DNA from 3 places in the Mycolicibacterium thermoresistibile genome. Region 2 is predicted to be linked to each of the others. Evidence: predicted binding sites of a transcription regulator. Region 2 holds the regulator's gene; each other region holds the start of a gene.

Region 1 (5,689 bases), 1.6 Mb from region 2:
GTTGTCGCGGATCGCCGAGGCCGGTATCGAGCACGTGGTGCTGGGCACCTCGTACAAGGCGCACGTGTTCGAAGCCGAGTTCGGCGACGGGTCCAAGTTCGGGCTGAACATCGAATACGTCACCGAGACCGAGCCGCTGGGCACCGGCGGCGCCATCGCCAACGTCGCCGACAAACTGCGGTTCGACACCGTGATGGTGTTCAACGGCGATGTGCTGTCGGGCGCGGATCTGCAGGGCCTGTTGGACACCCATGAACGCAGCGGCGCCGACCTGACGCTGCATCTGGTGCGGGTCGGTGATCCGCGGGCGTTCGGCTGTGTGCCCACCGACGCGCACGGTGTGGTGACCGCGTTCCTGGAGAAGACCCAGGATCCGCCCACGGATCAGATCAACGCCGGCTGTTACGTCTTCCAGCGCCACGTCATCGACCGGATCCCGCGGGGCCGTGCGGTGTCGGTCGAGCGGGAGGTGTTCCCGCAGTTGCTCTCCGAGGGGTTGCGCATCTGCGGCCATGTCGATGCGAGCTACTGGCGCGACATGGGCACCCCGGAGGACTTCGTGCGCGGATCGGCCGACCTGGTCCGCGGTATCGCGCCGTCACCGGCGTTGCGCGGTCAGCGCGGTGAGTCGCTGGTGCACGACGGCGCCGCGGTCGCACCGGGGGCGCTGTTGATCGGCGGCACGGTCGTCGGTCGCGGCGCCGAGATCGGGCCGGGCGCACGGCTGGACGGTGCGGTGATCTTCGACGGGGTGCGGGTGGAGGCCGGTTCGGTGATCGAACGGTCGATCATCGGGTTCGGCGCGCGGATCGGGCCGCGGGCGCTGATCCGCGACGGTGTCATCGGCGACGGCGCCGACATCGGCGCGCGCTGCGAGTTGTTGCGGGGTGCGCGGGTGTGGCCCGGGGTGGCCATCCCCGACGGGGGCATCAGATTCTCCACCGACGTCTGAGCGATTTCGGCGTGCGCACGGTCGCTCAGCGATCGTGAACACGCCGAAATCGCCCGACCAGCTGGGTCAACCCGAAGTCGGCGCCGGCGGGCAGGCCGTCCAACGGCCACCACCGCAGGTCCAGTGACTCGTCGCTGCAGGCGATCTCGGCGGCGGGCGGGGCGTGCACGACGAACTGCAGATCGAGGTGGCGGGTCGGCACGCCCAGCGAACAGGTGACCGGATGCACGTGCACCGCCGCGAGTTCGTCATCGACGCGCAGGCCGGTGATACCGGACTCCTCGGCGGCCTCACGCAGCGCCGCCGCCCGGATGTCGGCGTCACCGGGTTCACAGTGGCCGCCGAGTTGCACCCAGCGGCCGATGCGCGGATGCAGGGTCAGCAACGCCTGGGTGCCGGTGTGGTCGACCACCAGTGCCGAGGCGGTGATGTGGCCGGGCGCGCACTCCCGCCGGCAGCCGTCCGGGCGGGCGGCCAGGAACGACAGCACCGCGTGCCGCAGACTGTCCTGCGCCGGATCGGGCGCCCGCCACTCGGTCAGCAGCCGCACCGCCGAGGCGTGCAGCGGATCGCTCATCGGGTTCTTCGGCTCTTCGCGCAAGCGCTCATCGGGTTCTTCGGCTCTTCGCGCAAGCGCTCATCGGAAAACCAGCAGCCCCTCGGTCGGCGCCGGGTCGCGCGGGCCGGCCGGTTCGGCGGGATAGCCGATCGCCACCGCACCCAACGGTTCCCAGTCGTCGGGCAGCCCGAGCTCGGTGCGCACCACCTCTGGGGCGAAGATGGTCGATCCGACCCAGCAGCTGCCGATTTCGCGAACGGCCAGCGCCACCAACAGGGCCTGCACCGCGGCGCCGCCCGCAACGGTGAACATGGTGTGCTCGGCCGCGGCGCGGCGGGCGTCGGGGTAGTGGTGCGCACCGTCGGCGACCAGGAAGGGAACGATGAGTTCTGGTGCGTCGTAGAGGATTTGACCTCTCCCGACGCGCCGCTCCACGGCCTCGGGTGAGGCGCCGTCACCGGCGAGGTCGGCGCGCCATCGATCCTTCATCCGGTCCAGCAACCGGGTGCGGGCGGTCCAATTCTGCAGCCACACGAACCGCACCGGGCGGGTGTGGTGCGGCGCCGGCGCGGTGAGCGCCTCGGCGACCGCGGCCTCGATGAGGTCCGCGGGCACGGGCTCGGAGTCGAACCGCCGCACCGAACGGCGCAGCAGCTGAGCCTGGCTGCGGCCCAACCGGATGGCCTCCTCGGTGCCTAGCCAGAACAGATCGTCCTGGCCCGGCCGCACCAGCGTGCGGGCGGTGGACCCATCGTCGCGCAGGGTCAGACCCCGCACGACGGCCACCGGGACGTCGGTCAGCTTGCCCTTCACCAGGTCTGCGGCGGCGGCGATCTCATCGGCGACCGCCACCTCGGTGACGAACAACTCGTTGCCGTGCCGGTCGTGTGAACCGGCGTAGCCGTGCAGCACCGTGAGTCCGGCGGCGCCGATCGCGAAGTCGGTCTGCCCGGTGCGCCAGGCCCGCCCCATGGTGTCGGTGATGATCACCCCGACGTCCACCCCGAGCCGTTGCCGCAACCCCGCCCGCAGCGCGGCGGCGCTGGCGTCGGGATCGACGGGCAGCAACGCCAACTCGGTGGCCGCCACGTTCGACCCGTCGACCCCGGCGGCGGCCTGGACCAGACCCAATGCGTTCTCGGTGATCAGGGTGCGGCCCTTGCGGGCCAGCACCCGCACGGCCTCTTCATCGATGAGCTTGCGGCGCAATGCGTCCCGCTGCTCCGGATCGGCGGGGGCGGCGATGATGCGGCCCTCGCACTTGGACACCACCTTGCTGGTGACCACGACGACGTCGTTGTCGCGCAGCCACGGCGCGGCGGCCGCGACCGCGGCGGTCAGATCGTCACCGGGACAAAACTGCGGCAGACCGGTGACCGGGAACAGTTCGATGGCGGCCGCGGTGCCGTGGTCACCGGAACCCGTTTGCCCCGCGCCGCCGGCGGTGCTCACCGGCGCTCCCCGGCCAGACCGGCCAGTTGCAGGCCGGCGCGCACCATCTCCGCGGTGGCGGCCGGCTCGGTCATCAGCAGGGGGACGGCGCGGACGTCCACCCCGTCGATGTCGGCGTGGTCGCCTTCGTGGACCAGCCAGCCGTCCAGGATCCCGGTGTGCTTGCGGCTGCCGTAGTGCCGGCCGACTCCCTCGGAGGTGGACGGCACGCCGATCACCGACAGGCATTCATCGGCCATGCCGCGCAGCGGTTTTCCGGCGATGATGGGGGAGTACCCGATCACCGGTGCCGGGGTGGTGCGTAGCGCGCCGCGGATGCCGGGGACGGCCAGGATGGCCCCGATGCTGACCACCGGGTTCGACGGCGCGATCAGCACGACGTCGGCCTCGGTGATGGCCTCGACGACTCCGGGGCCCGCCTTGGCCTGTTCGGCGCCCACGAACGCGAAGCTGTGGGTCGGCACCTTCGCGCGGTGGCGCACCCACCACTCCTGGAAGTGGATGGCGCGCTGCTGCCCGGCGTGTTCGCCCGGGCCCGGGTCGGTGACCACCACGTGCGTCTCGACCCGGTCGTCGCTCGCCGGCAGCAACCGCGCCCCCGGCGACCACCGGTGACACAGCGCCTCGGTGACCTGGGAGAGCGGATAGCCGGCCCGCAGCATCTGGGTCCGCACCAGGTGGGTGGCCAGATCGCGGTCGCCCAGCCCGAACCAGTCCGGCTGCACCCCGTAGGCGGCGAGTTCCTCCTTGGCGTGCCACGTTTCGTTGCGGTGTCCCCACCCGCGTTCGGGGTCGATTCCGCCGCCCAGGGTGTACATGCAGGTGTCGAGGTCCGGGCAGATCCGCAGCCCGAACATCCAGGCGTCGTCACCGATGTTGACGACCGCGGTCAGCTCGCCGTCAACCTCGGCGTCACGTGCGCTGAACTGCCCCAGGCCGAGCAGGTGCTGCACGCCCAGCAGAAAGCGTGCCCCGCCGACCCCGCCGACCAGAACCGTGACCTTCACATCGATCGACATTAGGCGGTGTCCGCCGACGGGGGTCCGCCGCGGTCAAGATCGGGCGTCGGCGACTCGGTCACATTTGGACACGCCGAGTGAGTCGACACACCGAAATCGGGTCACGGGATGGTATGAAATCCTGTTCTTCCGCTTGACCGGAGCAGCTAACACGTGTGTAATCACACCAGTGTCATTTCCCGGTTGGTCGATCGCTTCTGGTGTCGCAGACCGAGATTCGATCACTTGTTCGAATCGAGATGGCCGCACAGCACAATAGTGAGGCTTTGTCCAGGGATCTACGAAACCAGTGAGGAGGCGGAGAATGTCTTATGGGCCAGGGGATTTCGAGCGCGCTCTTCGGTATGAGAACCGATTGCTCGGCTCCGTAGGCAGTGTGCCGCAGCCCGAAATCGGATCAGATCCGAAGAGGGCGGACACGCGGCCGAAATTGACATTGATATCCGATGAAATGGATGTTGCTCCGGCAACCATCGATAAACCCGCCGACGAACAATGGCAGGAACGCGCATTGTGCGCGCAAACCGACCCCGAGGCGTTCTTTCCGGAAAAGGGCGGCTCGACCCGTGAGGCCAAGCGGATCTGCATGGGCTGCGAGGTCCGCGACGAGTGCCTGGAGTACGCCCTGGCCCACGACGAACGGTTCGGCATCTGGGGCGGCCTCTCCGAACGGGAGCGTCGCCGCCTCAAGCGCGGAATAATCTAGACACCGCCACGATCAGTCATCGATCGTCGGGTCGATGACCGAAGGTTCCACGCCCAAATACGTAGCGACCTGAGCGACCAGAACTTCATGTAGCAACTCGGCGAGCTCCTCGGAATCCTTGGCCCGCCGTTCAATCGGCCTGCGGAACAGCACAATTCTCGCCCGCGTGGCATTACCGCGAACATCGACCCCGGCCGGTATCAGCCGAGCCAGCGCGACCGGCCCGTCCGCCACCACCTCCGGTGGCCACTGCACACTGTCGGGATCTCGCGGCGCGATCCGCGGAATCTCATCGACCGCGACGTCCAGCGCCGAGACCCGATCCTTCCACCGCCGCTCGATCGGCTCGTACGCCTCGAGCACCGCCATGTCGAACCGCTCGGCCCGGCTGCGCCACCCCGGAACGGTGGGCGGCAGCAGCGGGCCGCGGATCTCGCGCCGGCCACGCCGGCTGCCCGGAAGCCTCGGCAATGCCATTGCTCGATCGTATGACCCCATTCGTAACGGTTGGTTATCGGCCGACGGGCCGCTGCGCGTGTCCGGCACCCCCCGGCGGGGCCGCGCGATAGCCTCAGTCGCGTGAATGTTCCCCGTCGCTGCTGCCGGCCCGGGTGTCCACAGTATGCGGTCGCGACATTGACTTTTGTCTACTCGGACTCGACCGCAGTCGTCGGCCCACTGGCTACTGTCTCGGAACCGCATTCCTGGGATCTGTGCGTTGGCCACGCCAGCCGGATCACCGCCCCGCGCGGTTGGGAGTTGGTGCGCCACGCCGGCCCACTGCCCACACATCCGGACGAGGACGACCTCGTCGCCCTCGCCGACGCCGTCCGGGAGCGTCCACGGACCGCGCCACCCGCCAATGGCGTGGTTGCCGGTTTCAGCGACCCGGCTCCCGACCAGCCGGGTGGCGCGGTCATCGCACCACCCCGCCGGCCGGAGTCGGGTGGACGCCGCCGCGGCCACCTCCGAGTCCTGCCCGACCCGACCGACTAGCCGGA
Region 2 (5,689 bases):
GGCGCGGCGGGAGGCCGGTTGTGGCGCCGCGTGACGGCAGCGTCGCGGAGAACCCTTGTGTCCACACCGAACAGCCGGTACTGGCAAAGACCGGTGGCGGTGTTTGTGGGTCTGAACAGCGCCGACGATCCCACCGTGGCCCTGCGCCGAGAGGGAAATCCGTCCTCGCGTAACGGCCGTGTCCGCTTTGATATGAACGTCCTCTGACGCAGAGTGGACGAACGCGATACGTTACGAAGGACTTTGCCAGACCTCCGGGAGGACGGACATGAACGGGCAGTGGGCCCGGACGGAAACCGCATTGGGGCGCTTCGCAGCCTGCCTCCTGGCGGTCGCGACCATGACGCTGGCCGGCCTCCTGTCGGCTCCGGAGGCGGCGGCCACCCCGGAGGAGGACGCCGGCGCCGCGATCGGCGCGGCCTACGACGCCAGCGGAGGGCCGGGCGGGCCGCTGGGGCCGCCGGACGGCGGCGTCTATCCCATCGGTGCGGGGTTCGCCCAGAACTACGCGCACGGCAAGATGTTCTTCACGCCGCAGACCGGCGCCCACTTCATGCAGGGCGAGATACTCGCCAAGTACGAGTCGCTGGGCGGGCCCGCCGACAGCGACCTCGGCTTCCCGACGCTGAGTGAAAGCCCCGGACGCGTCGGCCCGGACAGCCGCAACGTCATCTTCAGCGCACCGGACCGTCCGGTGATCTTCTGGACGCCCGACACCGGGGCCCGTGTGGTGCGCGGGGCCATCAACCTGGCCTGGGACAGGCTCGGCGGGTCCGCCGGCGTGCTGGGCGTGCCAGCCGAGGACGAGGCCTACCGCGGTGATGTGGTGACCCAACGCTTCAGCGGCGGAGAGATCAGCTGGAACCGCAAGACCAGAGAGTTCAGCACCGTCCCACCCGAACTCGCCGATCAACTGGCCGATCTCGACGTGCCGCAGAATCCCACCGCGGAGATCAACGCCGCCCGCCGCGCTGCCGGCGGCGCGCTGGGCCCGCTGGGGGCCAAGGAGGGCGACGAGTACCCGATCGGCGACGACGGTGTCGCCCAGGACTTCACCGGCGGCACCATCTTCTACAGCCCGGCGACCGGCGCCCATGTGCTCACCGGTCAGGTGCTGGAGAAGTACCGCAGTGTTGGCGGCCCGGAGGGCGACCTCGGCTTCCCGATCAGCGGAGAACACGACGGCGGCGCTGGCGGGCGGATGGCCGGCTTCGCGGCCGCCGACGAGCCGATCATCTTCTGGACCCCCGACTACGGTGCCGTCATCGTCCGGGGCGCGATGAAGGCCGCGTGGGACAAACTCGGCGGCGCCGCCGGGGAACTCGGTGTGCCGGTGGACGATCAGACCGAGGACGGTGACGAGATCACCCAGCGGTTCAGCGGAGGCTCGATCACCTGGAATCGGTCCGACGGCAGCTTCCGCACCGAACCGGCCGGTCTGGCAGCACAATTGACCGGGCTGGAGGTTCCGGGGGTCGAGCCGCCGGCCGACATCGAGGAAGCGCCGCTGGCGCAGTCCGAGGACGGCGGCGGGCCCTCCCGGCCGGGGGTGGGGGTCGGCTGGCTACTCGTGCTGATTCCGGTGCTGGTGCTGGCCGCGGCGCTGATCGGGCTGACGATCTGGAACCGGCGACGCCGCTACGCCGGCGCGGGGCACCTGCAATCCGGGCAATACGACCCCGAGCATCACGATTCCGAGCGGTATGACCCCGAGCATCACGATTCCGAGCGATATGACCCCGAGCGATATGACCAGGGCCCGGACGCCTTCGACTCGGACGTTCACGACCCGGGCGGATACGACACGCGTGAAGACCTCGACCGGCGCCACGAGACGCTGTCGGGTGACGCCGCACCACAGCCGTCCGAACTGTTCGGGTTGGGAACCCCGCCCGCACAAGCCGATTTCAGAGGATGGGGATACACCGGCGATCCGGCGACGCCTGCCGACGAGGCCCGCACCGCAACACCGCCGGGTGAACTGGGTGACAAAGCTCCACCCGAGCCACACCGGGCCGATTCGGCCTCAGCCGAATCCGGGCAGACCCGAACGACGGCGGCCGCGACAGGCGGGGCCGAAACACTCGGGGCCCCACCGGATCAGCTTCCCGGGCAGGACGAGTCCACCGAGCCGGAACGCGAGACACCTTCCGAGGATCCGTTTTTCGAGAAGGACCAGGACGACGTCGACACCGCGCCGACACCGATCGTGGCGCCCGAGGCGGCTGAGCCGAGGCCCAGCGCGACCCGCCCGGATTCGGAGACCACCGGACGGCACGCCGCGATCGACGTCGATGAACCCGAGTACGGTCAGACCGCGCTACGGCTCCCGGCCGACGGCGACCCGCGCCGGCCGCCGGAGGGATATCCGATCAAGGCCCGGATCACCGACGGGTTGTACTGGGTGCCGGGCAGCGCGGACTACGACGAGGTAGACGCCGAGATCTGGTTCGCCAGCGAGGAACTGGCCCGGACGAACGGTTTCGTCCGCAGCGACTGACTCAGATCTTGCGGATCACCGTCACGACTTTTCCGAGGATGGCGGCCTCGTTCCCGGGAATCGGATCGTAGACCGGGTTGTGCGGCATCAACCAGACCTGGCCGCGGGACCGTTTGAACGTCTTGACGGTGGCCTCGCCGTCGATCATCGCCGCGACGATGTCGCCGTTCTCGGCGACGTTCTGTTGGCGCACCACGACCCAGTCGCCGTCGCAGATGGCGGCGTCGATCATGGAGTCGCCCACCACCTTCAGCAGGAACAGCGAACCCTCACCAACCAGTTCGCGGGGGAGCGGGAAGACATCCTCGACCGCCTCCTCCGCGAGGATCGGACCACCGGCGGCGATCCGGCCCAGCACCGGGACGAACGTCGGTTCCGGCAGCGTGTCCGAGCCGGCGACGTCAGTGGTCACGGCGGGTTTTGCGGGGTCGTCGACGCCCCGGACGTCCACGGCGCGCGGACGGTTCGGATCCCGCCGCAGATAGCCCTTGCGTTCCAGCGTGCGCAGCTGGTGAGCCACCGATGAGGTGGACGTCAACCCCACCGCGTCGCCGATCTCCCGGATGCTCGGCGGATACCCGCGGGTGGTCACCGACGCGCGGATCACCTCCAGGATGGTGCGCTGACGCTCGGTCAGACCGCTGTCGGCGGCGCGTCTGCGGCCGGCGGTGTCTGCGGCACCCGGGGAATCGTGGCTGTCACTCATGACCTCAATCTAGCCGCGGACCCGACAATGATCAAACATGTGTTCGAGGTGTGTCGGGACTGTGATCCGCCTGCACCCGCGCCGACCCGTTCCGCCTTCGGACTGTCGGTGGGGCGTCCTAGTCTCCGACACAGTTCGATCACGCGTTCTATTCATCGAACGCATGATCGACTACCATTCGAACAGGCGAGCGAACACGCCGAGCGGAAGGCGAACACATGACAGTCCTCGACACCCGCACTCGTACCCGGGCCCGCACTGAGTCGCGTGCCGGCCATCCGGGCCGCACCGAGGCCCGCCTGCCCGGCGGGCGTGCGACGAGCCAGCGCCGGACGGACGCGGCGGCACCAATCCTGCGGCCGGCGCCGGTGTCCCGGCGGCGTCCGGCGCACCCACGCCCCGGCGGCGCCGCCCTGCGCCACCGGGGAACCGGCGTGCTGGTCTCGCGCGCCCCGCACCGGCGGCGCCCGATCACCCCGGCCGGTACGGTGGCGCTGGCGCTGGTGGCCGCCGCGATCACCGTGTGGCTGGGGCTGGTGGCCCAGCTCGGCGGGGTGACGGCCACCGATGCCGCGGTGCCTACCACTGTCGCCGTGGTGCAGGTGCAGCACGGGGAGACGCTGCATCAGGTGGCGCAGCGGGTCGCGCCGGACGCCCCGGTTGCCGCCGTGGTGGAACGGATCCGTGAGCTCAATCAGCTCGACTCCGCCGCGCTGGCCGCTGGGCAGACACTGATCGCTCCCATCGGCTGACGCGCGCCGGTCGCTGTGGAAGACCGTGTCGTCCAACGGTAGTGGGGCGCTGTGCCATCGCATTTCGTCGCGGGTAGGCTCAGAGGCGTTCGACGTACGTACGTGCCGACGTGGCGAAGGAGCGGTGATGCATTGTCCGTTCTGCCGTCACCCGGATTCGCGCGTGGTGGACTCCCGGGAAACCGACGAGGGTCAGGCGATCCGGCGGCGTCGCGCATGCCCGGAATGCGGCCGGCGGTTCACCACCGTGGAGACCGCCGTGCTTGCGGTGGTCAAGCGCAGCGGCGTCACCGAACCCTTCAGCCGGGAGAAGGTGATCCGCGGTGTGCGCGCCGCCTGCCAGGGCCGTCAGGTCGACGATGACGCGCTGAATCTGCTGGCACAACAGGTCGAGGACACCGTCAGGGCCACCGGGTCACCGGAGGTGCCCAGCCATGAGGTCGGCCTGGCGATACTCGGGCCGTTGCGGGAACTCGACGAGGTCGCCTACCTGCGGTTCGCCTCGGTGTACCGGTCGTTCACCTCCGCCGAGGACTTCGAGCGCGAAATCCGGGAACTGCGGGCCCATCGGGCGGCGTCGGCCGAGCAGAAGTCGAACTGATCCGTCTCAGTCCAGCGTCCGGATCTCGTCCCGGGCCACCCGCCCCGCGATCTGCACCCACCCCTCGGGGTTCCAGCGGGTTTCGATGATCGACCCCTTACCCTGCACGATCGTCAGATCGCGGCTGAGGAACTCGGTGATGCGCACCGCGGCGGATCCGGTGGCCTCATCCTCGGGGATGCCCAGATTGTTGGCGAACATCCGGGCGCGGATCTGACCGTGTTCCCGATCCGTCCAGGTCCACAGGTAGTGCCCGATGTCATCGGGATACTCATCGGGGTCCGCGGCAAGGAGCTCCTCGGCCGTCTCCAGTTCGCGGATGACGAACTCCGGCGCCCATTCGGCGCGGGCGCTGACCTCGGTGAGATCGTCCCGGTAGCTCACCTGCACGATGCCGGCCGGCACCTGTAGCGTGTGGATCGGGCGGCCCTGTTCCCGCAGCCACCAGGCCGCCCCGACGGTCGGGTGTCCGGCGAACCTCATTTCGGTGACCGGGGTGAAGATGCGGGCCTGGGCGGTGTTGGTGCCGGACTGCGGAACCTCGACGAATACCGTTTCGCTGTAACCCAGTTCGGTGGCGATTCGCTGGCGGTCAGCGGGGTCGACCGCGGCGTCGTCCACCACCCCCAACGGGTTGCCGAATTTGCCGTCGGGATCGGTGAACACCCGCAGTACGGTCACGTCGAGGCCCATGCCCCGATGCTACGTCGAGGACCGGCGCCCGACGATCATGTTGGGCCCGCTTCGAGCGAGGGCCCGCGCTGGAACCCCCGCGCTAGAACCCCGGGGTGTCGCCGTCGTCGCGGAACCCGTCCGGATTGGACTCCCGGTTCTGCTGCGCCAGGAACTTCTCGAACTCGCCGGCGAGTTCCTCACCGCTGGGCAGGTCCTCGTCATGGGCGAGCAGCGATCGGTTCTCCTGGGCGGTGATGAACGCGTCGTACTGGCGTTCCAGCGCGGCCACCACCTGGGCGACCTCCGGGCTGGCCTCGACCTGCTCGTTGATCCGGTCGTGCACCTCCGCCCCGGCCTTCGCCAGTTCCGCCAGCGGCAGCTCCAGCGACCCCGCCTTGGCGACCTCGGCCAGCAACGCCTCGGCGGCGGGCGGATATGCGGTCTGCGCCAGATAG
Region 3 (5,689 bases), 1.5 Mb from region 2:
CCACCCCGCGGCCGGGGGACCGGGTGCCCGATCAGCGGTGCGTGCGCGATGACGGGCATATCAGCCGGTTGTACGAACAGCTGGGTGGCCGGTGGGCGGTGCTGGAACCCGGTTCGGGCCGGCATCACCGAGAGGGTCCGGGGCTGCTCGGGACGGCCCACACCTTCCTGGGTGAGTACGTCGTCGGATTGCGCGGAGCCGAGATGCGCGGGTGTGACGCCTTTCTCGTGCGTCCCGACGGTCATCTGGCGTGGCGGGGCCGGGACGCGACCGATCTCGCGGACTGGTTGAAGTCGGCGCTGACTGTCGGGCGGGTACGGTGACCGCCACGGACGCGGCCGCCACCGGCCGGGCCGCCGCGCGGGGGCGGCCCCGAGACCCGGCTCTGGACTCCGCGATTCTCGACGCCGCGCTGGAAATCTTCGTCGAGCAGGGTATTTCCGCGCTGAGCATCGAACAGGTGGCCAGACGCGCCGGTGTCGGCAAGCCGACCATCTACCGACGCTGGTCCGACAAGGAGCAACTCGTCGCCGACGCCATCGAACACCGGGTGAGCGCCGAACTGGCCTGGCCCACTCCGGCCGAAGCCTCGGTCTCGGATCCGTATGAGCTGGTGCGGCGCAACATCTCCGCGGCTGCCCGGACCGCTGCGGACCCCGCGTTCCGTGGTCTCATCGCCGCGATCTACGGTTCGGCGGTGACCCATCCGGCGCTGTTGCGAACCTATTGGGAGCACTACATTCTGCCGCGCCGCACCGCCGCCATCGCCCTGCTCCGGCGGGCCCGGGACCTCGGAACGGTGGCGGCCGACGCCGATCTGGACGTACTCGTCGACATGCTCGCCGGCGCAGTGACTTACCGTGTGCTGCAACCTGAGCCACCCTCGGCACGCCAGCTCCGGTGCTATCTGGAGGTGGCCTATCGCCAGGTCGGGCTGCTGCCCTGACCCGCCGGCGGCCGGAGTGGTCACCCGGGGTCTTCTGGTGGGTCGGTGTGTGCGCGTAGGAGTTCTTCGGGGTGGTGGGCGTGGTTGACGGTGGGTGGGTGGTGGTCGTTGGTCCAGGCGAGTCGGCCGGTGGGGGTGATGGTGGCCTGCCAGCGGCCTTCGGTCAGGCCGCTGTGGTGGGGGCCGCAGGCGAAGAACAGGTGGTCGGCGTCGGTGAGACCGCCGTCCTCCCAGGCGGGTTGGTGGTGGGCTTCGGCGTGGTAGCCGGGCTCACCGCAGCCGGGTGCGGTGCAGCCGCCGTCGCGGGCGTAGCAGATGAGGCGCTGATCGGCGGTGGCGATGCGTTTCTGCCGGCCCAGATACAGTGGGCGTTCGGTGTGGTCGTCGAACACCGCCAGGTAGTGGATGGCGTCGGCGGCCATACGGATCAACTCCCGCATCGGCAGCACCCCGGTACCCCCGGTACGCGCCGGCCCGGGCATCGACACCCTGGGGTCGGCCACGGCGTGGGCGGCCTGATTCAACTCGCCCAGGGTGGTGCGCACGATCACCGTCACCGGATGCCCCCGATGCGACCCCAACCGCCCGGAGGCCACCGCGATCTTCAACCCGAGTGTGAGCCCGTCATGGCGGCGCTGAGCCGCACTGCGCAAATCCACACCCCCGGTATCGATATCCCCAACCCCGTCAGCAGCGGTATCGGCGGCCGTCGCAGCGGTATCAGCGGCGGCCGTCGCAGCGGTGCCGGCGGTATCGGTGGTCTCAGTGGTGCCGGTGGTGCCGGTGGTATCGGTGGTGGTGTGGGGTAGATGGCGGCCCGGGCGGACCGCGGCGGTGACGGCCTCCAGATAGGCGCGCAGTTGCGGGTCGATCCACCCGGAGATCGCCGACATCCCATCACGCTGTTGGTCACCGAGGTGGATGCCGCGGCGGCGGGCCCGGTCCTGATCGTCGTAATGCCCGTCGGGGTTGAAGATCTCCTCGATCCGCCGCCCCGCCTGCCGCACGATGCCGGCATCACTTCGGGCGGCCTCGGCGATAAGGCTGGCTTCCACCGCCTCCCGATCGGTCACCGACACCGCCGACGGCAACGCAGCCATCACCGTGGTGATGACCCGCAGATGCTCCTCACCGAGCAGCCCGGACTCGACAGCCCCGGCCACCCGCGCCAACACCGGCGGCAGCGGTGGGCCGCTGAGCCGGCGGCGCGGCCGCAGCAGTGCGGCCACCCGCAACCGGCGTTTCACCTCACCAGGGGTGATCCGCAACCGCGCCCACAACCGGTCTCTGACCGCCGGCACCATCGCCGGTTCATCAGGCGGGTCGGCCAACTGGGCGAACACCCGATACATCAACCCCCGATTGATCCGACACTGCGTCTCCAACCGCTCGGCCAACTCCAGCCGAAACCCGGTACCGACCTCATCGAGACACAACGCGCGCATCTCGGCATACGCCGCATCCACCGCGGCCAGCAACTCACCCACCCGCGCCCGGGCGGCCCCGGCGGTGACGAACTGCTGACCCATGAACCCACCGTATCGAACACCCATTCGACACAGCAGCCCCCATCACCCCGACTGGGGACAAAACCCCCATTGAGGACAACTTGGCCCAGAACACCCGGGAATGTCACACCACCGTGGTAGGGGCGAGTCGCTCAGCGCAGGAACGGAACCGCGCTGTCCGCCAGATCGAGCAGAGGTTGCGGCAACGCCCCCAGCGCGAACGTCACCGCGGCGGTCACCGTGACCACAGCGGTGGTCAGCCCGCTGGGGGCGACGACCTCGGGCGCATCCGAGGGGGGATCGGTGAAGAACATCAACACGATCACCCGCACATAGAAGTACGCGGCGACGGCGCTGGCGATCACCCCGATCACCACCAGCGGAATCGCACCGCCCTCCCCGGCGGCCTTGAAAACCGCGAACTTGGCGACGAACCCACTGGTCAACGGAATGCCGGCGAACGCAAGCAGAAACAGCGAGAACACCACGCCGGCAAGGGGATGACGGCGGCCCAACCCGGCCCACGCCGCCATCGAGGTCGCCTCCTCACCGTCACGTGACCGCACCAACCCGACGAGGGCGAACGCGCCCAGCGAGCTGAACCCGTAGGCGAACAGATAGAACAGCGTCGACGACACCCCGGCCTCGTTCGCGGCGATCACGCCGGTGAGGATGAACCCGGTGTGGGCGACCGCCGAATACGCCAGCATCCGCTTGACATCCGTCTGCGTCACCGCGGTGACGGTGCCCACCACCATGGTCAGAATCGCCACCGCCCACAACATCGGACGCCAGTCGTCCTTGAGGGCGGGGAGCGCGACGTGACAGATCCGCAGCAGCGCGCCGAACGCCGCGACCTTGGTGGCCGCCGACATGAACGCCGTGATCGCCGTCGGGGCACCCTGATATGCGTCGGGAATCCAGGAGTGGAACGGCACCGCCCCCACCTTGAACAGCAACCCGACCATCAGCAGCCCGATGCCGATCAGCGCCAGCGCGGTCGAACCGCCGGGCGGGGTGGCGACCGCGTCGGCGATTCCGCCGAGCCGCAGGGTGCCGGAGTAGCCGTACAGCATCGCCACCCCGTAGACGAAGAACGCGGACGAGAACGCGCCCAGCAGGAAGTATTTCAACGCGGCCTCTTGGGACAGCAGGCGCTGCCGCCGCGCCAGCCCGCACAGCAGGTACAGCGGCAGCGACAGCACCTCCAGCGCGACGAAGATCGTCAACAGGTCGTCCGAGGCACCGAACAGCATCATGCCGCCGGTGGCGAACATGGTCAGCGGAAACACCTCGGTCTGCACCGCACCCGCCCTGGTGGCGACCTGTTCGGCGACGCTGCCCGGCACCGCGGACGCCTGCGGGGTGAACCCGTCCAGACCGCGGGCCGGATCCCGCGATCCGATCTGGCGTTCGGCGATCAGCAAGACACCCAGGATCGCCAGCAGCACGACGGTGCCCTGCAGAAACAGTGCCGGACCGTCGATGACCACCGCGCCCATCATCGCGGTGTCCCCGCCACCGCCGGAGAGTCGGTCGGTCAGGCCGAGCACCGCGAGCAGGGCCGCGACCAACCCGCCGAGCGTCAACGTCAGCTGGACGCGATACCGGAGCCGGCGGGGCAGGAACGCCTCGATCAGCACTCCGGCGATGGCGACGCCGAACACGATCAACATCGGTAGCAGCAGGCTGTACTCCACGCTGGGGGTGGGCATGTCAGCGCCCCTTTCCTGCCGGAACGGGATCGTCTCCCGCCGTGATCGTCGGCCTCGGGTCGTGTTCGCCGATCGAGGTCAAGGTGTGACCGACCGCGGGGTCGATGATGTCCAGCGCCGGTTTGGGATACACCCCCAGCCCCACCAGCAGCGCGATCAGCGGCGCGACCACGACGAGTTCGCGGGGGATCAGGTCGCGGATCGATCGGTTGTCCTCGCGCACCGGGCCGGCCATCATCCGCTGGTAGGTCCACAGGATGTAGATCGCCGACAGCACCAACGCGGTGGCCGCCAGGACCGCCAACACCGGATACCGCGTGAACGTCCCGATCAGCACCAGGAACTCACTGATGAACGGCGCCAGCCCGGGCAGCGACAGCGTGGCCAGCCCGGCCACCAGGAAGGTGCCGGCCAGCACCGGGGCGACCTTCTGCACCCCGCCGTAATCGGTGATGAGCCGGGTCCCGTGCCGGGTCACCAGGAATCCGGCGATCAGGAACAGCGCGGCGGTGGAGAGACCGTGATTGATCATGTACAGCGTCGAACCGGACTGACCCTGACTGGTCATCACGAAGATGCCCAGGATGATGAAGCCGAAGTGCGAAATCGACGTGTAGGCGATCAGCCGCATCACATCGGTCTGGCCGATCGCCAGAATCGCGCCGTAGACGATCCCGATCACCGCCAGCGCGACGACCAGGGGCCGGAAAAGCGTTGCCGCGTCGGGAAACAGCTGCAGGCTGTACCGCAGCATGCCGAACGTACCGACCTTGTCCATCACCGCCATCATCAGCACCGCGGTTGCCGGTGTCGCCTCCACCGCGGCGTCGGGCAGCCAGCGGTGGAATGGCCACAGCGGCGCCTTGATCGCGAACGCCAGCATGAACCCGAGGAACAACAGGTTCAGCACCGCCGGGTCGATCATCAGATCGCCGGCCGACACCGCGGCGACGATCGCGCGGAAGTCGAACGTGCCCCCGCCCGCGGGACCGGCGAGGGCGTCGCTGCCCGCGGTCACCACGTACAGACCGATCACCGCGGCCAACATGATCAACCCGCCGAACAGGTTGTACAGCAGGAACTTCACCGCCGCCCGGCCGCGGTGGGCGCCGCCGAAGCCGCCGATGAGGAAGTACATCGGGATCAGCATGGCCTCGAAGAACACGTAGAACAGCAGCACGTCCAACGCGATCAGCGACATCAACACCATGCCCTCGACGGCGAGGGTGAGCGCCAGATACAGGTGCACCGCACGCCCCGCCAGGCCGGGGCGCTGATCGGCGTCGTTCCACCCGGCCACGATCAGCAGCGGCACCAGCACCGCGGTGAGCAGCACCAGCGCCAGCGCGATCCCGTCGATCCCGAGGATGTAGCCGGTGCCGAAGGACGGAATCCAGCGGTGCGACTCGACGAACTGGTAACGCTCGCCGCCCGGGTCGAATCCTGCCGTGAGCACCGCGGTGATGCCCAGCACGAGCAGCGACACCGCCAGCGCGAACCATTTGGCCAGGCCGCGGCGG

What was found. Region 2 encodes LexA, which represses DNA repair genes until DNA is damaged. Its sites were predicted from a motif close to CGAACANNTGTTCG; they were not measured.
Region 1: cofD (2-phospho-L-lactate transferase) is a predicted target of LexA. The motif match lies at 4,201-4,214, and genes of this name have one in related genera.
Region 3: CKW28_RS06645 (HNH endonuclease signature motif containing protein) is a predicted target of LexA. The motif match lies at 2,489-2,502, and genes of this name have one in related genera.

The regions. Positions count from the first base shown of each region.
Region 1 is NZ_LT906483.1:1,266,588-1,272,276, forward strand. It holds gene manB (mannose-1-phosphate guanylyltransferase ManB) at 1-952, shown strand, start outside; gene CKW28_RS05870 (NUDIX domain-containing protein) at 978-1,529, opposite strand; gene CKW28_RS05875 (coenzyme F420-0:L-glutamate ligase) at 1,590-2,963, opposite strand; gene cofD (2-phospho-L-lactate transferase) at 2,960-3,970, opposite strand; gene CKW28_RS24045 (WhiB family transcriptional regulator) at 4,434-4,688, shown strand; gene CKW28_RS05895 (metallopeptidase family protein) at 4,701-5,120, opposite strand; gene CKW28_RS05900 (DUF3499 domain-containing protein) at 5,268-5,684, shown strand.
Region 2 is NZ_LT906483.1:2,882,064-2,887,752, reverse strand. It holds gene CKW28_RS13590 (LGFP repeat-containing protein) at 269-2,500, shown strand; gene lexA (transcriptional repressor LexA) at 2,502-3,206, opposite strand; gene CKW28_RS13580 (LysM peptidoglycan-binding domain-containing protein) at 3,425-3,958, shown strand; gene nrdR (transcriptional regulator NrdR) at 4,086-4,559, shown strand; gene CKW28_RS13570 (PhzF family protein) at 4,566-5,252, opposite strand; gene CKW28_RS13565 (proteasome assembly chaperone family protein) at 5,335-5,689, opposite strand, start outside.
Region 3 is NZ_LT906483.1:1,430,326-1,436,014, forward strand. It holds gene CKW28_RS06635 (FAD-dependent oxidoreductase) at 1-323, shown strand, start outside; gene CKW28_RS06640 (TetR/AcrR family transcriptional regulator) at 320-946, shown strand; gene CKW28_RS06645 (HNH endonuclease signature motif containing protein) at 967-2,475, opposite strand; gene nuoN (NADH-quinone oxidoreductase subunit NuoN) at 2,607-4,169, opposite strand; gene CKW28_RS06655 (NADH-quinone oxidoreductase subunit M) at 4,171-5,689, opposite strand, start outside.